Regions from separate parts of the Motilimonas thetidivivens genome, predicted to be linked through region 1. Evidence: predicted binding sites of a transcription regulator. Region 1 holds the regulator's gene; the other holds the start of a gene.
What was found. The regulator FliA, encoded in region 1, starts transcription of late flagellar genes. The targets are predictions, from matches to a motif close to CTAAAGNTNNNNNNNNNNNNGCCGATA.

Region 1 (14,508 bases):
TTAACAGCTCGGCTGTATAGTTTGTTCTCGGGTGCTAAATCAACTATTTCTTGTTGCTTTTCAATTGAGTCTTTAAGTTCACGTTGCAAACCTTGAAAACGTTTGCCGAGGCCAACCGAGCCGGCATGTAATTCTACTATTTGCTTATTTAAGCTTTCTTTTGACTTATCAAGATCTTTAACAACTTTCTGCAAGGCTAAGATTTTTCTCGCTTGTTTTTTAGTTGCCAGAAAAGAGAAGGCTAATGCAATTAAAGATAACAATAAGGCAAGCCCACTAAGGCTTGCCACTACGATAGGGTCTAGCATGTCTTACAGTGCACTCATTTCGTCCCATTCTTCATCGCTTAGCAACTTATTCAGATCAACCAAAATTAATAGCTGACCATCGCGGTTGCTCACGCCTTGAATAAATTTAGCACTCTCTTCTGTGCCAACATTTGGCGCGGTATCAATTTCAGAGGCTCTGAGGTAAACCACTTCAGCCACGCTATCGACCATAATGCCGATCACTTGTTTTTCGGCTTCAATGATCACGATACGCGAGTTGTCACTCACTTCAGAAGGACATAAACCAAAGCGTGAACGTGTATCGATGACGGTAACCACATTACCACGAAGATTAATGATACCCAGTACATAATCAGGAGCGCCCGGAACCGGAGCAATTTCGGTGTAACGTAACACCTCTTGTACCTGCATTACATTAATGCCGTAAGTTTCATTCTCTAACTGAAACGTGACCCATTGTAATACTTCATCTTCAGATACACTTTCAGCTACATTTCGTTGTTCACTCATCCGCTTTCCCTCTAACCTAGAATATCGTTACCTAACATAAAATTAGCACGACACTGATAATAATGATGTAAAAACTCATCCGTTATACAAAATATTTGATAAAAAACCGTTTAGACGCCTTCTATGTTCACACCGCGCGATAATAACTTCACTAATTCACTGACATGCAGCAAAGCGCACATCTTCTTTTTAACCATGCCGGCGAGCCAAGGCCGTTTACCCTCTTGATTGCGCCACTTAACCTGATCTTTGGTTAGTTTTTCTGTGCCTATTAAATTACAGCAACTTAACCCCCACTGAGTATCCCCCAATAAGATAAGATACTTATAATCAACCTCATCCGGAGCGTTGTCGGTCATCACCCATTTTGCTGTGTCGACAACATTCAGCTTTTTCTCGCGCTGGGTCATGATCCCTGAAAACCAAGGCGGCTTACCAAAGATACTGGTGACGTTATCGATTTTGTGGATCCCTCCCAACTCCGTCAACAGCACAGCAAAAGATATGCCTGCAACTTCAAAAAATAGTGCTTGAAACTCATCTTCTGGCTCAATATTTCGCCAACCCGATTGCATGTTGGGCGGTACAGCTTCTTGAGTCGCGACTTGGGTTGCTATCTCTTCCTCTTGTACCTCAATTACCTCAGGCTCAGGCTCAGCAAAGACAAGTTCATCGGGTAATACTGCACCAATAGAAACTAAGCTACCTAGCTGGTCATCCACTTCTTCCAGTAATGAATCAACGGATAATGAAGGCAATGGCTCAGCCTGAATGAGCGGCTGCAGTTCAGGCTCAGCTGGCTTAGCCACATTATCAAGCAATCGCTGAATATGTGCTTCTGAGCGAGCTCCAGGGGCGGCATGCCTAGCAACATCGACCGGGCTAGGCGCTAGATAAGTAGTGGCAACAGTGCTAGTCGGTTCGACTTGGGATGGCAACGCCGAAGACGGAAAACCAGCCTCAGGGGCAGTATCAGAAGCGGAGTTGGATTCTGTTTTAGGCTCATCCAATAGCGCAGCAAAATAGCGCTCCATTGCATCTTCATTGGGCAAACGACTCATCTTTTTAGCCTAGTTCCTTTCATTCATAGAGCATCATCTCAATTGTTATGACAAAACGCCAGTCAAGCACTGCTAGCGCAGCAAATACTCATCCGAACTACTTTGCTTGTTCTTTGTTTTCTAATTGTTGTAAATGGTTAAGTAAGGTTTCATAGGCAAAAACCCCTCGGCAATTACGTGAATAAGCCGATGGCGGTATGTGTTTTAAACTTGCGTCTCTGAATTTAGTATCAATCGGGATCACCGAATTCCAAGCATCGGTTGGATGCTTATCTTTGATTGCTTGTAAGGTGCTTAACGACGCCTTAGTTCGCTTATCAAACATGGTCGGGATAACACAATATTTGAATGGTTTTGGTCTTGAACGCTGCATAATATTAAAGGTACGGATCATGCGTTCAAGCCCTTTCAATGCAAGAAACTCTGTTTGCACCGGCACCAAGATACGACTACACGCGGCAAGCGCATTAACCATCATCACACCTAATACGGGAGGACAATCAATTAACACATAGTCATAATCATTCTTAACCTGATCTAAGGCGCGTTTTAAAAATAACCCCATGCCTTCTCGATTCCCCAGCACCCTGTCTAAGGTAGCTAAGGCCATATTGGCGGGAATAATATCTAAACCTTCAAATGGCGTTTTTAAGGTATAACGTAGTACGGCCTCTCTGCTGGGTGAAGGTGTTTGAAATAATTCATACAGAGTGCCGTCGATTAAATCTGAGTCATAACCGAGATAACTGGTCAATGATGCATGAGGGTCGGTATCAATCAGTAATACCCTATGACCTCGCTCCGCTAGTAAACCAGCAAGTGAGATCACAGTTGTGGTTTTACCTACACCACCCTTTTGATTTGCAACTGTCCAAACGATCAAAGTGCTATTCCTGTCTTGTGGTAATTCGTAAGCCGCCGTTGGGCAGCTCAACCTCGATTATTTTACTCTCTTCGCTGTTATCGGCCGCTTCTTCTGAAAGTATAGGTTCATCAGTCGCTTCAGGAGGAGTTTCGGCTGCAAAAATCACATCTTGTGGCACTGGCTCGTAGGCATATTTTGACAAAGCGATAACCACGCGGCGATTTTTCCGGCGTCCTTCTTCCGTAGTATTGCTGGCAACGGGGTAATACTCGCCATACCCTTCCACAGCTAACCTTGCTGGATTAACCCCATCAGCTTCAAGCAAACGTAATATACTGGTGGCGCGCGATACAGACAGTTCCCAATTTGAAGTAAACACTTCGGTATTAATGCCTTGGTCGTCGGTGTAACCTCTTACTCGAAGGTAATTACTCACCGGTGTTAAGATGGCTGCAATCCGGCTGATTAACTCTCTGGATGCCAATGACACTTGTGCGCTACCACTTGGAAAAATCAAGCCACTGCTAATGTCTATGGTTAACCAATCACCATCTAAGGTGACACTCGCCTGACCATTTTCCAACTCTTTTAACAAACTCTCATTTAATTCCGTTTCAAGCGAGGTTAAAGGAGCCCCCAACTTGTTGCGGTCTAAGTTAGATAAGTCCTGTCCACCATCGACGACCGAGCCGGCATCTTCAAGTAATCCAGCGCCTTGTTCTTGGATTATTTCATCGGCTTCATTATCCAAAATACCTTCGGTATCTGAAACGTCTACATGCTTGGAAAACTCTTTAGTCGCCGTGTAGAAGTTCTCGATAACAACCTTGTACTTATCTTCATTTACCGAGGCCGCTGCATAAAGAACAACAAACAGAGCAAACATTAAGGTCATATAATCTGCATAGGAAACCAACCAACGTTCGGTATGATTGTGCTCTGGAATATGTTTTTTCTTTGCGCGCCTAGCCATGATTAATGGCTCTCAGTAGCAAAAGACTCTAGACGTCGTTCAATGACAAGGGAGTTTTCTCCATTGACGATAGCAACGAGCCCCTCAATCGTCATTTCATAATAAAGGGTTTGTTTGTAGTTAAGTGCACGCAACTTATGGCAAATAGGCAAAAAAACAAAGTTGGCAAAGCCCACACCGTAAATAGTTGCAACAAAGGCAGCGGCAATACCTCGTCCTAATACACTAGGATCATCAATATGAGACATGGCTTGAATCAATCCCAACACCGCCCCTATGATGCCTACCGTTGGGCTATAGCCGCCCATGGCTTCATAAACCTTAGCGCTGCGCTCGTAATATTCTTGTTTTAGATCGACTTCTTGCTCTAGAACACTGCGTAAGGTGATGGCGTCAACGCCATCGACTATCATCGACAATCCCTTACTGGTAAATCGATCCAGCTTTTTATCATCTATAGCAGCTTCGAGCGCCAAAAAGCCTTGGGTACGCGCGGTGCTCGCCCATTGCTTTAACTTCGCCATTTGTCCCTTTACCGGTAATACAGGCGGCGTAATTAGTTGAGGAAGCAGGCGTATCGCATGGCTAAATTGATCCGCCGTTGATTGGAACAAGACGGCGCCAATGGTTCCACCAAAAACGATCACAAAAGCAGCCAAGTTGAGGAGAAATGAAAGTGATCCGCCAGTGATCGACTCTGCGATGATAAGTGAGGCGAATGCCAAAAATAGACCAAACAACCCCAAAATATCCATTAGGTAAATTCCGTCATTATCCTAGCTGCCACCCGATCAAGAGGCAAAGATTCAGATGCAATGCCCTCTTTTGCGACCGCTTGCGGCATACCATAAACAACACAAGACTTTTCGTCCTGAGCCCAAATCGTTGCGCCCATGTTTTTCAACATGCGTCCGCCATCACGCCCGTCGGCCCCCATACCCGTTAACACAATCGCTAGTACTTTGCTTTGGTAAAGTTTTGCTAACGAGGCAAAGGTAATATCAACACAAGGCTTGTAATTCACCTTGTCATTGCCTTCCACAATGCGAATTCGTGCACTAGCACCTCGGCCTTCGACTAACATCTGCTTACCACCAGGGGCTAGATAGGCCTGCCCTTTAACGATGGGATCACCGTCTTGCGCCTCTTTGACTTTGATTTTACAAAGCGAGTTTAATCGAGCCGCAAAAGCCGCGGTAAATGTCGCAGGCATATGTTGGATCAATAAAATGGGCAAAGGGAAGTTTGCCGGTAGCTCAGTCAACACGGTCTGAAGTGCCACTGGGCCACCCGTTGACGTGCCGATAGTAAGGATATCGTAACTTTTACCGGTACGCTTAAAATGACTCGCAGGTGCAGCAGTAGGCTTAACTGGCGCGGTTGACGCTGAGGTGACAGCGCGAGCAGTCGGACTAGGGCGAACTGGAGCTCTTTCCAATGTCGGCCTTGCAGCTGATGTGCTCTGGCCCAAGGGCGCTTTCGCGATGGATGGACGCGGGCTAAAAACACGACGACGCGCAATCGCTTTAACACGTTGCTGCAACGTCTTAGTCGCTTCATCTTTGTCGCGAGCTATGTCTTCAAATTTCTTTGGTAAGAAATCCAATGCTCCCGCCTCAAGGGCTTCTAATGTTGCCGTTGCCCCTTGATGCGTTAACGAAGAGAACATTAAAATTGGCGTTGGCGTCGTAGCCATTATTTCGCGCACAGCTGAAATGCCATCTAAAACAGGCATTTCAATATCCATGGTGATCACATCGGGTCGAAGGCGCTGCGTCATTTCAACAGCTTCTTTGCCATTTTTGGCGGTATCGATTACCTCAAGTAATGGATCTTGGTTAATTATTTCACTTACTCGTCTTCGAAAGAAGCTCGAGTCATCTACCACTAAAACCTTAATTGACATCTACCTTCTCAACTTCGAAGTGTTATGCGTAATGCTTTAATAAGCTTGGAATATCTAAAATCAACGCGATACCACCATCACTGGTGATCGTTGCTCCAGCCATACCCGGTGTGCCTTGCAGTAAATCATCAAGTGCTTTGATAACCACCTCTTCTTGGCCAATTAGACTATCAACGACAAAGCCGACTTGTTTCATACCGAGTTGAACTATAACTACATGCCCCAAACCATCTCGTTTTTGCTTACTTGGCGCACCGCCACGAATCAACCAATCCTGTAGATAAAATAACGGTATCGCTTTGTCTCTGACGATCACGGTTAATTGACCATCAACAACATTAGTTTTTCTTAAATCTAGGTGGAAAATTTCATTAACATTAGTCAAAGGCAGCGCAAATGTTTGCTTGCCCACCAAGACCATCAAGGTTGGTAAAATGGCTAGGGTCAAGGGCACTTTGATCTCTAGTCGAGTACCTGTGCCTAGATTTGAATCAATATGAATAGCCCCATTTAACTGGGTTATACTGGTTTTCACCACATCCATGCCCACGCCACGACCAGAAATATCAGATATTTCGACTTTGGTTGAGAAACCCGGAGCAAAAATCAGGTTGTAGGCTTCGGTATTAGACATTCTGGCGGCAGTATCCGGATCAAGAATACCTTTATTAATGGCGATATTTTTTAACTTTTCAGCATCCATGCCCGCACCATCATCCTGAATAACTAACAGAATATGGTCACCTTCTTGCGATGCTGACAAGACGATTTGGCCAAGACGAGGCTTGCCATTTTGCTCACGCACATCAGGCATTTCAATACCATGGTCAACCGCATTTCGCACTAAGTGAACTAACGGGTCGGCCAAGGCCTCTACTAAGTTTTTATCTAAATCGGTATCTTCACCTTCAAGGGTTAGGTTGATTTCTTTTTTCAAGGTTCGCGCTAAATCACGAACCACTCGAGGGAATCGACCAAACACTTTTTTGATGGGCTGCATGCGGGTTTTCATTACCCCACCTTGCAGATCGGCAGTCACGACATCTAAATTCGCAACCGCTTTAGCCATGGCTTCGTCAGAACTATTAATGCCTAAGCTCACTAAGCGATTTCGCACTAATACCAACTCGCCGACCATATTCATGATTTCGTCTAAGGTTCGCGTATCCACACGTACCGTCGATTCAGCTTGCGCGGGGGCTGGCGCTCTACCGGCCGCGGCTTTTTCAACCGGTGCTTTTGCTGCGGCTGGAGCTGGTGCAGGGGGTGGTGTAACAGGAGTAACAGCTTTAGGCTCAGACACAGGGGCTGGCGGCGTGGGTGCTGCTGGCTTAACTTCCGCAACCGTTGGGCTCTTGCCACTGCCATGTAATTCATCGAGCAAGCGCTCAAATTCATCATCGTCTATCAAGCCATCATCGGCCGCAGGTGCTGGGCTAACCGCTTTGTGTTGCCCCTTACCATGAAGTTCATCGAGTAAAGACTCAAACTCATCATCGGTAATATCACCCGAGCTGACTGCCGGAGCTGGAGCTGCTGCGGCAGTAGGGCTTTTGGCTCCGTGCAACTCATCAAGTAAGCGCTCAAATTCATCTTCTGTAATTTCATCGATGCCCGATTCAACTGAACTTTCTGGCTCGCTAACAGCCGCAGGTTCAATGACAGGAGCAGGTTCAGGAGCGACAACTGGAGCAACAGGCTCTTCAGGAGCAGGCTCAGCACCAGCAGGAAGACTTAATTTATGCAGCGCATGGATTATTTCAGGAGGAGCAGGAGTCAGGGGCTCACGAGCTTGGACTTGAGCAAACATTTCATTAATGCTATCCAAGGCTTGTAGTATAACATCCATTAATTCAGAATCGACTGCTCGTCCACCGTTACGTAACGTGTCAAACACGTTTTCTGCACCATGACAGCAATCAACCAACTCGGTAAGAGAAAGGAAGCCCGCGCCCCCTTTTACGGTGTGGAATCCACGAAAAATCGCATTTAACAGGTTGCTATCATCAGGTTGCTTTTCCAAATCAACCAGCTGCTCAGATAGTAGCTCCAATATTTCGGCTGCTTCTACTAAAAAGTCCTGTAAAATGTCTTCATCGACCTCAAAGCCCATGCGCTACTCCTAGAATCCTAAACTCGATAACAAGTCGTCTACGTCATCTTGACCCGAAACCACATCATCCCTTGTTTCTGGGTTCATAATGGGGCCTTCAGCCTCAATTCCAGATGAACGAGGGGCTTCGGCTTGTTCTTGTTTTGGTTTGCGTTCAATTTCACCAAACATCGTTAGCATTTCGACTAACTTAACTTCCACTTCTTGTACTAGCGCTATTACCCGCCGAATCATTTGACCCGTTAAGTCTTGGAAGTCTTGGGCCATTAGAATTTCGGTTAACAACTGCCTCAACTTATCGGCATCTTGTTCCGAATCCTTAAGGATCTTGTCAAGTTTGTGACACAGCTCCTTAAACTCAACCAACTCTATCTCGCGGTTCATCAAACTATTCCAACCGGGTAGAACTTGTTGAATATTCTCATTTAATCTATCAGCAAGGGGCAAACTCTCATCCACGGCATCCATGGTTCGATTCGCCGCCTTGTCTGTCATTTCGATAACATAGCTGAGCCTGTCTTTCGCATCAGGGATTTCACTATTCGCCAATTCCGATAACCGGTTGTCATTTTGAAACTCAACCAAAGAGTTATGCAATTGACGAGTCAACAGGCCCACTTGTTCAAACAAATCACTGTTAGTAGGATCAGACAACGCACCAGAAATCAAAGAATTTGCTTGCTCAACCTCGCCAAGCTCCAGTAGTTCCACTAAATGCCGTGCTTGCTCAAGCGAAAGCAAAGCTCCGTTGGTGTCTGTCATCACGCCTCCTTATTGAAGCCGTTCAAAAATTTTATCGAGCTTCTCTTTTAAGGTTGCTGCAGTAAAAGGCTTAACGATATAGCCATTAACACCAGCTTGAGCAGCTTCAATGATCTGTTCACGCTTAGCTTCTGCGGTTACCATTAACACAGGCAAATGACGTAGGTTTTCGTCTTTGCGAACCTCTTTTAATAGGTCGATACCTTGCATTCCCGGCATATTCCAGTCAGTAACTAGAAATTCAAAGTCGCCATTTTTAAGCATCGGCAGTGCAGTACTACCATCATCTGCTTCATGGGTATTATTGAAGCCAAGATCGCGTAATAGGTTTTTGATTATTCTTCGCATCGTTGAGAAATCATCAACGATTAGAATTTTCATATTTTTATCCAACTTAATCTCCTTAAATGGCAGTTGGTTTGAACTCAACTCTTTGTGCTGAAATGTTATTTAGGCAACTAAAACCAGTATAGTTACATTTATGCCACAGTGACATGCTATCTTTGCCAATCAGTCATTCTCCCCTTAAGACGGTGGATGGCTTGACTGTGAATTTGGCTGACGCGCGATTCACTGACATCTAACACTTCACCAATTTCGCGTAAATTTAGCTCTTCATCATAATATAAAGATAATACAAGGGCTTCGCGTTCGGGTAAGGATTTTATACAAGTTGCGAGGTGATGCTGAAATTTTTCTTCATAAACACCATCAAGTGGTGAATTATCGAGCAATTCAACCGCTCCTACGCTGTCTTGTCCTGCTCCCAAGTCTTCTATGCCGATTAATTTGCCGCTGTTTACTTCACGTAGCATGGTGTGATACTCATCAAGAGACACCCCTAACCTAGCGGCAATATCGGCGTCTTTGGCGTCAATGCCTAACTCTTTTTCAACTTGATCTATCGCCTGAGCGATCATTCGGCTGTTTTTATGAACGCTACGAGGGACCCAATCTCCACGGCGCATTTCGTCTAACATCGCGCCGCGAATACGAATGCCTGCGAAGGTTTCAAAGCTAGCTCCTTTACTAGCGTCAAAGTTCTTACTGGCTTCAAGTAAACCAATCAAGCCAGCTTGAGTTAAATCTTCTACCAACACGCTAGCAGGTAAACGTGCAAGTAGGTGATGCGCAATCCGTTGCACTAGAGGTCCATAACGTTCAACCAGTTCATTCGGCTGAACTTGACTGGTGTAAGCGTGGACTTTATTCACTTATCTTCTCTCTGCTTTCGGCGCTACTATCTAATAGCTTCTCAATGAAAAACTCTAGGTGGCCACCGGGCTGATTGGGCACAGGCCATGTCACCGCTTTACTCGATAACGCTCTAAAGGCTAACGATGAAGGCGACTTTGGAAACGCTTCTACGACGAGCTTTTGCTTCCGTACCGATTGACGAACGTTGTTGTCAAAAGGAATACAAGCAACTAATTCAAGGGCAGTATCTAAAAATCTATCCGTCACACGCGTTAGTTTAGAAAATAGCTCCTGTCCTTCGCGTAAGCTACGTACCATGTTCGCTACAATTTTGAAATGAAATACGCCGTATTGGGTACTGAGTAACTTGATCAAGGCGTAGGCATCGGTGATTGAGGTTGGCTCATCACACACCACTACCACAATATCTTGCGCGGCACGGGCAAAACTAAGCACCATGTCTGAAATACCGGCTGCGGTATCAACCAACAGCACATCGATGGGAGTTTGCAGTTCACTAAACGCACGGATCAAACCTGCATGCTCGGCTGGGGTTAGCTCCACCATCGACTTAGTTCCGGAGGTAGCAGGGATAATTTTCATCCCTTGCGGCGCATCTATGATGACTTCGTCTAAGGTACATTCTCCGGATAAAACATGGGAAAGGTTTTTGGTGACACGCAAGCCAAGTAACACGTCGACATTGGCCAAACCTAAGTCAGCGTCTAATACCAAAACACGTTTTCCTTGAGCTGCCAGTGATGCGGCCAAGTTTAAGGTCACATTGGTTTTACCCACACCGCCTTTACCGCCGGTCACAGTGATCACTTTTACTTTATTATTTTTCATCATTCGCAGCCCACTCGCCTGATCAGTTAACATGGTTTTATTCATAATACTCCGAGGTGTGGCAGTCATCTGCTTCGCTATACCATTGATGTTGGTCTTTTGCCATTTCTTGTTCCATTAAACGCAAGGCACTGGATACCATGTATTTTGCGTTTGCAATTTTTATATCTTCGGGCACCCGTTGGCCATCCGTTATATATGAGATAGGTAAAGCATGTTTAATTGTAACACTTAGTATTTCCCCCAGACTCAAACTTTCATCTAGTTTCGTGAGAATACAACCAGATAACGGAATTTTTCTAAAATGTTCGATGGCTTCTTGTACAACTCGACGCTGCGATGTCGCTGGGATCACTAAAAAGCTACGGATCCTAACGCGAGAGTTTTTCATTAAGGTTTCTAATTGCTCTGAAAGCCTAACGTCTCGCTGTCCCATACCAGCGGTATCAATCAGCACTAAACGCTTAGTGCGCATTTGATACAAGATTTCTGAAAGCTCATCGGCATCTTTAGCAACGCGCACCGCACAGCCTAATATTTTACCGTAAGTGGCTAGCTGCTCGTGGGCCCCTATTCGATAGGTATCGGTGGTAATCAGACCGACTTGCTCAGCACCATGCTCCATCGCGAAACGCGCCGCTAGTTTGGCAATCGTCGTCGTTTTACCAACGCCAGTCGGACCAAGTAATGCCACCGCGCCGCCCAGTTTTAAAATTTCGTTTTCACCAATGGCGACTTGGTCTTCAAGCAGCTGGGACAAATACTGCTGCGCTTCATATGGTGTACAGCTTTCTGGAATACAGCTCGCTAATTGATCGGCAATATCATCCGAAAAGCCTGACTTATTGAGCCATTTAATTAACATAGCGCGAACCGGCTCTTTACGCTCGAGCTCCTGCCACATTAACCCTGAAACTTGATGCTCCAATAACTTGCGCAGCGAGGCCATTTCTTCACGCATGGCTTCTAACACTTTGTCATCTTTACTAACATGACTCGTGGGTGTGGCTCGCGCTCGAGTAGGCGCGGCTTTAGGTTTCGGTGCTTGCCAATTTTCTTGTTCCATTAACGTCGCTGGCTGATTGGCCTTACGCACGGGCGTTGGCTTACCTTGTTTAGCCAGTAAGGCTGATAAGGAATCCGCTAAGTGTTGACCCGATTTCGCATTAATGGTTTTTGCTTGTTGCTGAGCGGCTTGCGTCGTCGGCTGGGCTGCGCTACGAGCGCGATTTGATAATACAACGCTGTCTTCTTTTAAGTCGCTATGGCTCTTAGCCGCAGGTTTCACTTCAGATGCCGCTTGATAATCAACGGCCGCAACGATTTCAATGCCACCGGTGACTTTTTTATTTGACATAATGACGGCATCTGGCCCTAAGATTTCTTTCACCTCAGCCAGCGCAGCACGCATATCTTTTGCAAAAAAACGTTTAATTTTCATACTGCTGTCTCCTGTCGGTTATTGCCCGACAGAGTTAACTATTCTAATTTGCTTATCTTCCGGTACTTCTTGATAACTCAGTACCTGTAAGCTAGGAATGGTATTTTTAACAAACTTAGCCAAGGTTGTTCGCAACACGCCCGACGTTAGCAAAACAGCAGGTTGACCTGCAAGCTCTTGCTGTTGAGAGGCTTCAAATAATGCGTTCTGGATCCGCTCTGCGAGCCCTGGCTCAATACCTGCCCCATCGCTACCACCTGCCTGTATCGAGTTATGCAAAATTTGCTCCAACTCTGGCGAAAGCGTAATAACTGGGATTTCTGACTCGGCTCCGACAATATTTTGACTGATCATGCGTTTTAGTGCGATACGACATGCAGCGGTTAATACCTCTGCATCTTGGCTCTTCACGCCATAATCCGACAATGTTTGCACTATAGTCCGGATATCCCTGATCGGCACCCCTTCATTTAGTAAGCTTTGTAATACTTTGACCACAACCCCGAGCGGTAAAATATCCGGCACTAGCCCTTCTACTAGTTTAGGATGACTTTTGGCTAGTAAGTCGAGAAGATTTTGCACTTCTTCATGACCGAGTAATTGCGCGGCGTGATTTGTCAGTAACTGACTGAGGTGCGTGGCGACGACCGTCGCAGCATCAACCACGGTATAACCCATGGCTTGAGCATGTTCACGCTGACTTGGTGAAATCCATAAGGCGTCCAATTGGAACGCGGGCTCAATAGTGGGGGTTCCCTCTACTGTACCAAACACTTGCCCAGGATTTATCGCCATTTCCTTGTCATGAAACACTTCGGCTTGACCACTGGTCACACCCATTAACGAAATACTGTAATAGCTAGGTGGTAAGTCTAAGTTGTCGCGAATATGTACAGGTGGCACTAAAAAACCAAGCTCTTGCGATAACTTTTTCCGCACCCCTTTGATCCGCTCAAGTAATTCACCACCTTGGCTTTTATCAACCAAAGGAATAAGGCGATAGCCTACTTCAAGGCCAATGGTATCAACTGGTTGTACATCATCCCAGCCCAGCTCCTTGGTCTGCACCGCGGGATTGCTATTGGCTATATTTTTCTCGGATTCTGCCAGCGCTGTAGCCGCTTGCGATTTTTGCTTCTTCATTATCCAATAGGTGCCACCAGCAGCACATAAGCCCAAGGATAAAAATGCAAAATGAGGCATGCCGGGCACCAACCCCATTACAATTAAAATACCGGAAGTAATCATCAAGGCTTTAGGATTACTAAACATTTGCCCTATCACCTGCTCACCCATATCCTCAGAGCGGTTTTCACGGGTTACGGTGATAGCAGCAGCAATCGATAATAACAGTGATGGAATTTGCGCAACCAAGCCATCACCTATGGTTAATAAGGTATATATTTCCGCAGCGTCTCTAAAGCTCAAACCATGTTGCGCCATGCCTATGATGAAGCCGCCGATGATATTAATAAACAAGATCAATATACCGGCAATTGCATCCCCTTTTACGAACTTACTTGCACCGTCCATGGAGCCGTAAAAGTCTGCTTCACGGGTTACTTCTTCACGTCTTAATCTTGCTTGTTCTTGATCTATCATGCCGGCATTTAAATCGGCATCAATCGCCATTTGTTTACCCGGCATCGCATCTAAGGTAAACCGTGCACTTACTTCAGAAATACGCCCAGCACCCTTAGTGACAACCACGAAGTTAATGATCATTAAGATCAAAAATACAATTAAACCTACCGCATAGTTGCCGCCGATGACTACCGAGCCAAAGGCCGCAATCACATTACCCGCGGCGTCTCCTCCTTGATGGCCTTCAAGTAATACCACGCGCGTTGATGCCACGTTAAGTGCTAAACGTAATAAGGTTGCAATCAGCAACACGGCGGGGAATGAAGCGAAATCTAACGGGCGTTTGGTGTAGATAGCCACCAACAGCACAACCAAAGCAAGGGCAATATTAAACGAAAACAGGATGTCGAGTAAGAAGGCAGGCATAGGCAATACAACCATGCCAAGGGTAGCAAGCACCATGACAGGCGCACCAACCCCTTTGATCAGTTTATCTCGTTGTTGCCAGAAGCCGGCTAAATTGGACTTTAAATTCATTCACATAATTCGACAAAAAAATGACGCTTTAACCCTATGCAATAACCGCGCCTATTGCAATACGCCGTCACGCAAAGTTAGCGGAGCAATCAACGAAACTTGGTCAGCGGTCAAATAATTAGATCAGGCTAGCAATTGAGGCTAGTAATTAAAGCCTTCAGGCATATCAAATTCTTTAGGCAATGCTGTCGGTCGTTTACCGCGTCCTTTACGGTATTGCTCTAATTGGAATATATAAGCCAGAATTTGCGCAACGGCAACAAACAGCTCATGGGGGATTTCTTGTTCCAGTTCCGTGGTGTGGTATATAGCGCGACAAAGCTGCGGCGAGCTCATGACGGGCACTTCATATTCACGGGCGATTTCACGAATTTTCAAGGCTATTTGATCCACCCCTTTAGCAACCACTCGCGGTGCGCC
Region 2 (5,987 bases), on a different contig from region 1:
CTGACCCTTGCGCGCTGGCCGCCCGATAAGGTGGTGATATCACGCGCTGCAAATCCTTCAAGTTCGGCAAAGGCCAGTGCCGTTTCGATCCGTTGTTGGCGCTGACCTTTGCTTAATGATGGGGAAAGGGCAAACGCAAGATTTTGACCGACGTTAAAATGTGGAAACAACAAGTCGTCTTGAAACATTAAGCCGACTTGACGTTGGCGCAATGGTAAATTGAGTAAATTTTGCCCATTGAGGGTGGCTTTACCTTGGCAACAAAAGACCGGGTCGAGAGTGCCTGCAATGGCGCTGAGCAAGCTGGACTTTCCCACTCCACTTGGCCCCATAATCGCTAGTAACTCGCCCTTGTTAAGTTCAAAACTCAATGGTTGAAATAACGGCTTACCCGCTTTAAAAACTTGAAAATGCTGGCAGCGAAAACTCATTTATGCTCCTGTGGCAAACGTTGTGGATGCTTCAAACTAACCCGCTTTACAGTTGCATGGCAAGGCGCTGACGAAATAGCCAACGAGGCAAGCTTAGGGCGAACAAAAACACCATCATGGGTAAGAGTTGTAACATTAGCGCATAGACGGAAATTAACCGCCTATCTGCCCCAGCCACCAAGGCAACGAGTTCGGTCGCTAAGGTTGGATAACGTCCTGCACCGATAAACAAGGTGGGTAAATAGAGCGTCATGCTGACACTAAACCCCAAGGCTGCACTGGCCAAAATAGCGGGTAACAACATGGGTAACTTGACCATAAAATAACTGCGCCAAGGGCTTTTGCTCAGCAATAAGGCTTGATGCCAATAGGCTTGATTATATCGGCGATAGTAAGGTGCAAGAGACAAAAATGTGTAGGGCAGCACAAACATCAGGTGGCCCCAAATTAACGCGCCAAGCCAACCATCCCATTGCAGGTAGATTAAACTGACTTGAATGCCGAACAGGTAACTCATGTCGGGGATCAATAAGGGTAAATAAAATAAAGGCAGCCAGCGCAGCAGTTGACCGTGTTTTGTTTTGCTGCCTTGCTGAGCCTCTGTTTCAAGCATGATCAAGCTTAACAAGACGGCAATTAAACTGCTTACCCCTGCAAGTAATAAACTGTGCTCGATTAAAGGCAATAATTGTCGCCACGATGAAAGCCAATTACTGAATTGCCAACGTGTCGGTAGCGCATCTGGAAAGCGCCACTGGGCGGTAAATGACCACAATATTAGCACGATAAAACTTAGGCCAATGGCCAGCACAAACAGCCAAGCTAAAGGCTTTGCTAAACGGTTCAATGGCTGTAATAGAGACGTGCGTTTGCCATTGCAACACCATTGAGAGCAGAATTTACTGGTCGCTTTGGCTAATCCTAGCATCAGCGCAATTGAGCCAAGATTGATAGCGAGCAGCCAAAGTGCCCCTGCAGCCCCTTGCAGCCTAAGTGTGATATTGGCGTCGTTAAACCAAGATAAGATCAACACTGACAGGGTCGGAGGCGATGACGGCCCTAAAATAAGGCTGACATCAACCGCACTTAAAGACCAAGCTAAAACCGCGCACAGGGGCAGTTTTAATTGGGCTATCAGCTGCGGAAAAATGAGCTTTAACCAAGCTGCGGCATGGGTGTAGCCCATACTATTGGCCAACATCAGAGTGGGGCGGATGGCGACTTGTTTGGCGGCAGAAATAAGCATCAGCAGTAAAAAGGGAACCTCTTTGAGTACCATTACTAACACCAATGACAAGCCATGGGGGTCTTGCGTGGTTTGCCAGTTTGGCGGGTAGTCAAAACCCGTTAGCTCGGGTGAAACTAGCCTCAAAAGCCAGCCCGAGGGGGCAATTAAAAAACCTAATCCAACCGCCATGGCCGCATGGGGAATCGCCAGAATGGGGCTTAAACTCAAACTCAGCCATTGCCATTTGGGGTTAAGGTAGAATTTGGCAAATAAAAGTAAGGCGATAGCAAGGGACAAAAAAGTACTTAACCAACCTACTTGTAAGCTAACTCGGGTCGCGGCCATGGTTGTAGGGTGTTGCCAAAATTGACTAAAGGCGGCGAAAGAAAACTGCTCAGCACCCAGTGCGGGAAGATAATTAAATGCGGGTAATACGGTGCCAATCAAACCGGCAAAGATAGGTAACATGAACACAGCGACAAATACGCTGGTCATTGCAAGGGGTATCAAGGCCAACAGGGGTTGTCTAAAAATGAGTTATTCCTGCGGTTACGAAGCGATAAGCCAAATAAAACCTGCGCCTTGGCGTGGTCAAGACGCAGAGACTGGTTAGTCTTTATTAACTGGTTTGATATCTAACACATGTAATAAACGTTCAGGTGTATCCGGCCAAACTACAGGGATTGCCTTAGGATTATTCGCGCTAAACCAGCCTTTGAAGCTTACATCGTCATACTGGAAGTTAAAGTTAGAGCTAAACACTGGCATGGTGATTTGGCGCTCGCCGATGTACTGCTCTATGGTGTGCATTATCTCCAGCTTTTTTTGTTCATCAGCTGTTTGGTTGAAAGAATCAATTAACGCATCAAGATCTTTATCAACATAGTGATGACCACCAAAACGCGCTTTGTCCATTTGCTCTGAATGGAAACCCGTATAATAGTAACGATGCGGGTTAGCACCCGCGAAGTAGTTGGTAAAGGCGGCATCAAAGTCAGCGCTTTTTACTCGTTCGTTGAGATCGGCAAAATCAGGGGTACTGACTTTGGCATTGATCCCGATTTTGTTGAGGCCTTCAATGCCAATTTCAACCGTTTGAATATGATCCGACCAGCCTTTGGGAACGAGAATATCAAATTCAATTTTGCTGCCATCTGGGTTTTCTATAAAGCCATCGCCGTCAATGTCACGATAACCCGCACTGGAAAGCATGATTTGTGCGCCCGTTATGTCAAAGGTATTAAATTTGCCGTATTTACTTTTTACGCTGGGATCAGCCCATGCTTTAAACTGATCGCCTAAACCTGAGGGGTATTCGTTCACTGACCAATAGCCAGCGCCTGCAACATTGACAATTTTTTCTCGATCCATCGCCATCGAAAAGGCGCGGCGGAAGTTTATATCGTTAAATGCTTTACGGTTGTTCTCATTCGGGGTTTTAAAGTTAACCATGAATGACGCCGAGCCGGCAGCAGGGAACCAATATTTGGTGCTTGAGTTCTTGCTTAATAGCACTTCCTCGATATTTGGAATAAATGAGGATGTCCAGTCTAGCCTGCCCTTAATGGCCGCCGCGAGGAGCTGCTTGTTGTTTTGAATGATAGGGCTTTTTAAACAATCAATGTCTAAATTGGCATTGTCATAGTAATACGGGTTGCGACATTGGGTATAAACCTGCCAAGAAAAAACTTCAACCTCGGTAAATGGGCCGGTACCCACTGGGCTTTCGTTTTTAAAGGCCACTAAATCGCCGGCTTTAGAGAATATGTGTTTAGGGACGATAGGCGCACGAACAATTTGCGTATCGATGCCGGTATTAACGCGAGTTAGCTTAACCTCAACTTTGTAATCAGACAGTTTATGAACGCTTAGAATATGGCCAGATAAACCTTGAACATCTGTTTTGCCCCCTTTAGCTGCTTGGTTTAATGAGTAAACCACATCATCAGCGGTAAACGGGGTGCCGTCTGACCATTTCACATCGTCTCGTAATTCAAAGAACAGCGACATTAAATCGTCAGAAAAATAGTGTTTTTTCGCCAACCGGTAATGTGGGGCGCCACCTTTCATTTCATTGAAAATAATTAAAGGCTCATAAATAAACTGCATGGTGGTTGGCAGTTTGTTGGTCGCCGCAAATGGGTTGAAGTTGCGTTGCCAAAGAGGACGAAACTCAGACACAATAGTGAGGGATACCTTGTCAGCTGCACTTGCTACTGGTGCAGTTAAAGACAAAGCAAGAGCAAGTGCAGTAGATAGTTTAGTGATCTTCGCGAGCATTCGAATTCCTTTTGACCCTTAATCGGTGATACAGCAACATTCTCTGATTAGGAGAAATCATCGGTTTTACATAAATAAGCTAAAAGTATTAGCTTAAACCTTATAAATCACACCTAGTAATAATACTAGCCCTAATTGTTGTTTATCGTCTTCTCTGCGATCAATCTCACTGCATTAAGAGCGATTTATCAGTTAGTTATAATGTTTTGTTTGTTTTTTGTAATAAACAAGTTATGGCGTTGTTTTATCAATCAAGCTGTCCCTATAGCTAGGGAGCACCCGTTACAAACTAGCTGTTGTAGAACACAGATTACTGGTTTGGTTGGTAAATGCAAAACAACCCCATAAAATTGCATTACAGCTCAAATTTTAGTGCAAAATTCGACACTTGCGCGATTCAAACAGCATTAAAAATTAATGAAAGATCACATTTATCCGGTAATCAACACTGACGACTAAGATTGTAATTTTGAATTATTGCCGTATCTTATCGCCCTCAATACGGCATAGCGTGATGATTACCATGATAAAACTAATTTTGGGTGGCGCTCGTAGTGGTAAAAGCCGTTACGGCGAACAACTGGCGCTGCAGTCAAAGCACCGCGTGAATGTGCTGGTAACGGCGCAAGTTTATGACCAAGAAATGCAACAACGGGTGGCCGCGCATCGCCAGCAGCGACCGGCCACTTGGCAAACGACGGAAACCCCCTTTGATTTAGGAAACGCGATAACCCAACACCATCAAACGGGAGATTGTTTATTAGTCGATTGCTTAACGCTTTGGGTGACCAATGAGTTGTTACGATTTGACATAGAACATCAAGGCGCCCAACTTAGTCAGCATTGGCAGCAGCAAAAACAGCAGTTGCTGGATGCGTTGGCTTTGGCTAAACAGCAAGACCAGGATAAGCAAGTGGTGGGCGACATCATTTTGGTAAGCAATGAAGTGGGGATGGGGATCGTCCCCATGGGGGCGATTAATCGCCGTTTTGTGGATGAAACAGGCTGGTTACACCAAAGTATCGCGACATTAGCTGACGAAGTGTATTGGGTAGTGGCAGGGTTGCCACAACGCATTAAATAGCCCATTGAGGGATAATTAAGGAATAGACATGACCGATTCAAACGATAAATCACAGCGCCATAAGCAACGCCAACAGCGAATTAAAGAGCAAGTAGACGCTCGTATCGCCAAAGCAACCGATGAAAAAGGTATCTTAATGGTGATCACCGGAAATGGTAAAGGCAAGTCTACTGCCGGCTTTGGTACCGTGGCCCGCGCCGTTGGACACGGTTTAAAGGCGAGCGTAGTGCAATTTATTAAAGGCACTTGGGATTGCGGTGAACGCGATTTGTTGGCGCAGCATGGGGTGGACTTTTATGTAATGGGGACCGGGTTCACTTGGGAAACCCAAGACCGAGAGAAAGACATGCAAGCGGCGGCGCAAGCTTGGGCTGATGCAGAAAAACTACTGCAAGATGACACCATCGATCTAGTGCTGTTAGATGAACTGACATACATGGTGACATACAAGTATCTTGAGCTTGAGCAAGTGTTAACGGCATTACAAAATCGTCCCGAACATCAGCATGTGGTGATCACAGGGCGAGCTTGTCATCGCGGTATTATTGAGATTGCTGACACGGTCAGTGAAGTTCAAAGTATCAAGCATGCCTTTGAAGCCGGCATTAAGGCGCAAAAAGGGTTTGATTATTAATGTTTGTTAGCCAAAGCATCCGCCGAGGTTGGCTGGCGCGGTTATGGGCTTTGCCCTTGGTGCTTGCACCTATGCTGTTGCAAAACGTAGCAGCAGAGCAAACCAAAGAGCCAAACCAGCCGCCCATATCGCGTATTGTCACTTTATCGCCACATTCGGCAGAAATGCTATTTGCTATCGGCCAAGGCCATAAAATTGTTGGCACCACACGGTTTACCGACTATCCAGAGCAGGCCAAATCTATCCCTATTGTGGGCGGATACAATGGCTTGAACATAGAGCAAATAATCGCTCTCAACCCAGATGTGATTATTAGCTGGCGTAGCGGAA

Region 2: cobU (bifunctional adenosylcobinamide kinase/adenosylcobinamide-phosphate guanylyltransferase) is a predicted target of FliA. The motif match lies at 4,354-4,380, and genes of this name have one in related genera.

The regions. Positions count from the first base shown of each region.
Region 1 is NZ_JBKFDK010000001.1:88,706-103,213, reverse strand. It holds gene ACK8OT_RS00510 (DUF2802 domain-containing protein) at 1-308, opposite strand, end outside; gene ACK8OT_RS00505 (chemotaxis protein CheW) at 312-800, opposite strand; gene ACK8OT_RS00500 (chemotaxis protein CheW) at 911-1,861, opposite strand; gene ACK8OT_RS00495 (ParA family protein) at 1,959-2,744, opposite strand; gene ACK8OT_RS00490 (flagellar motor protein MotB) at 2,749-3,699, opposite strand; gene ACK8OT_RS00485 (flagellar motor protein) at 3,702-4,454, opposite strand; gene ACK8OT_RS00480 (protein-glutamate methylesterase/protein-glutamine glutaminase) at 4,454-5,605, opposite strand; gene ACK8OT_RS00475 (chemotaxis protein CheA) at 5,628-7,718, opposite strand; gene ACK8OT_RS00470 (protein phosphatase CheZ) at 7,728-8,480, opposite strand; gene cheY (chemotaxis response regulator CheY) at 8,490-8,873, opposite strand; gene ACK8OT_RS00460 (RNA polymerase sigma factor FliA) at 8,978-9,694, opposite strand; gene ACK8OT_RS00455 (MinD/ParA family ATP-binding protein) at 9,687-10,559, opposite strand; gene flhF (flagellar biosynthesis GTPase FlhF) at 10,564-11,967, opposite strand; gene flhA (flagellar biosynthesis protein FlhA) at 11,986-14,088, opposite strand; gene flhB (flagellar biosynthesis protein FlhB) at 14,230-14,508, opposite strand, start outside.
Region 2 is NZ_JBKFDK010000026.1:15,849-21,835, reverse strand. It holds gene ACK8OT_RS16510 (ATP-binding cassette domain-containing protein) at 1-431, opposite strand, end outside; gene ACK8OT_RS16505 (ABC transporter permease) at 478-2,154, opposite strand; gene ACK8OT_RS16500 (ABC transporter substrate-binding protein) at 2,269-3,939, opposite strand; gene cobU (bifunctional adenosylcobinamide kinase/adenosylcobinamide-phosphate guanylyltransferase) at 4,463-5,023, shown strand; gene cobO (cob(I)yrinic acid a,c-diamide adenosyltransferase) at 5,052-5,657, shown strand; gene ACK8OT_RS16485 (cobalamin-binding protein) at 5,657-5,987, shown strand, end outside.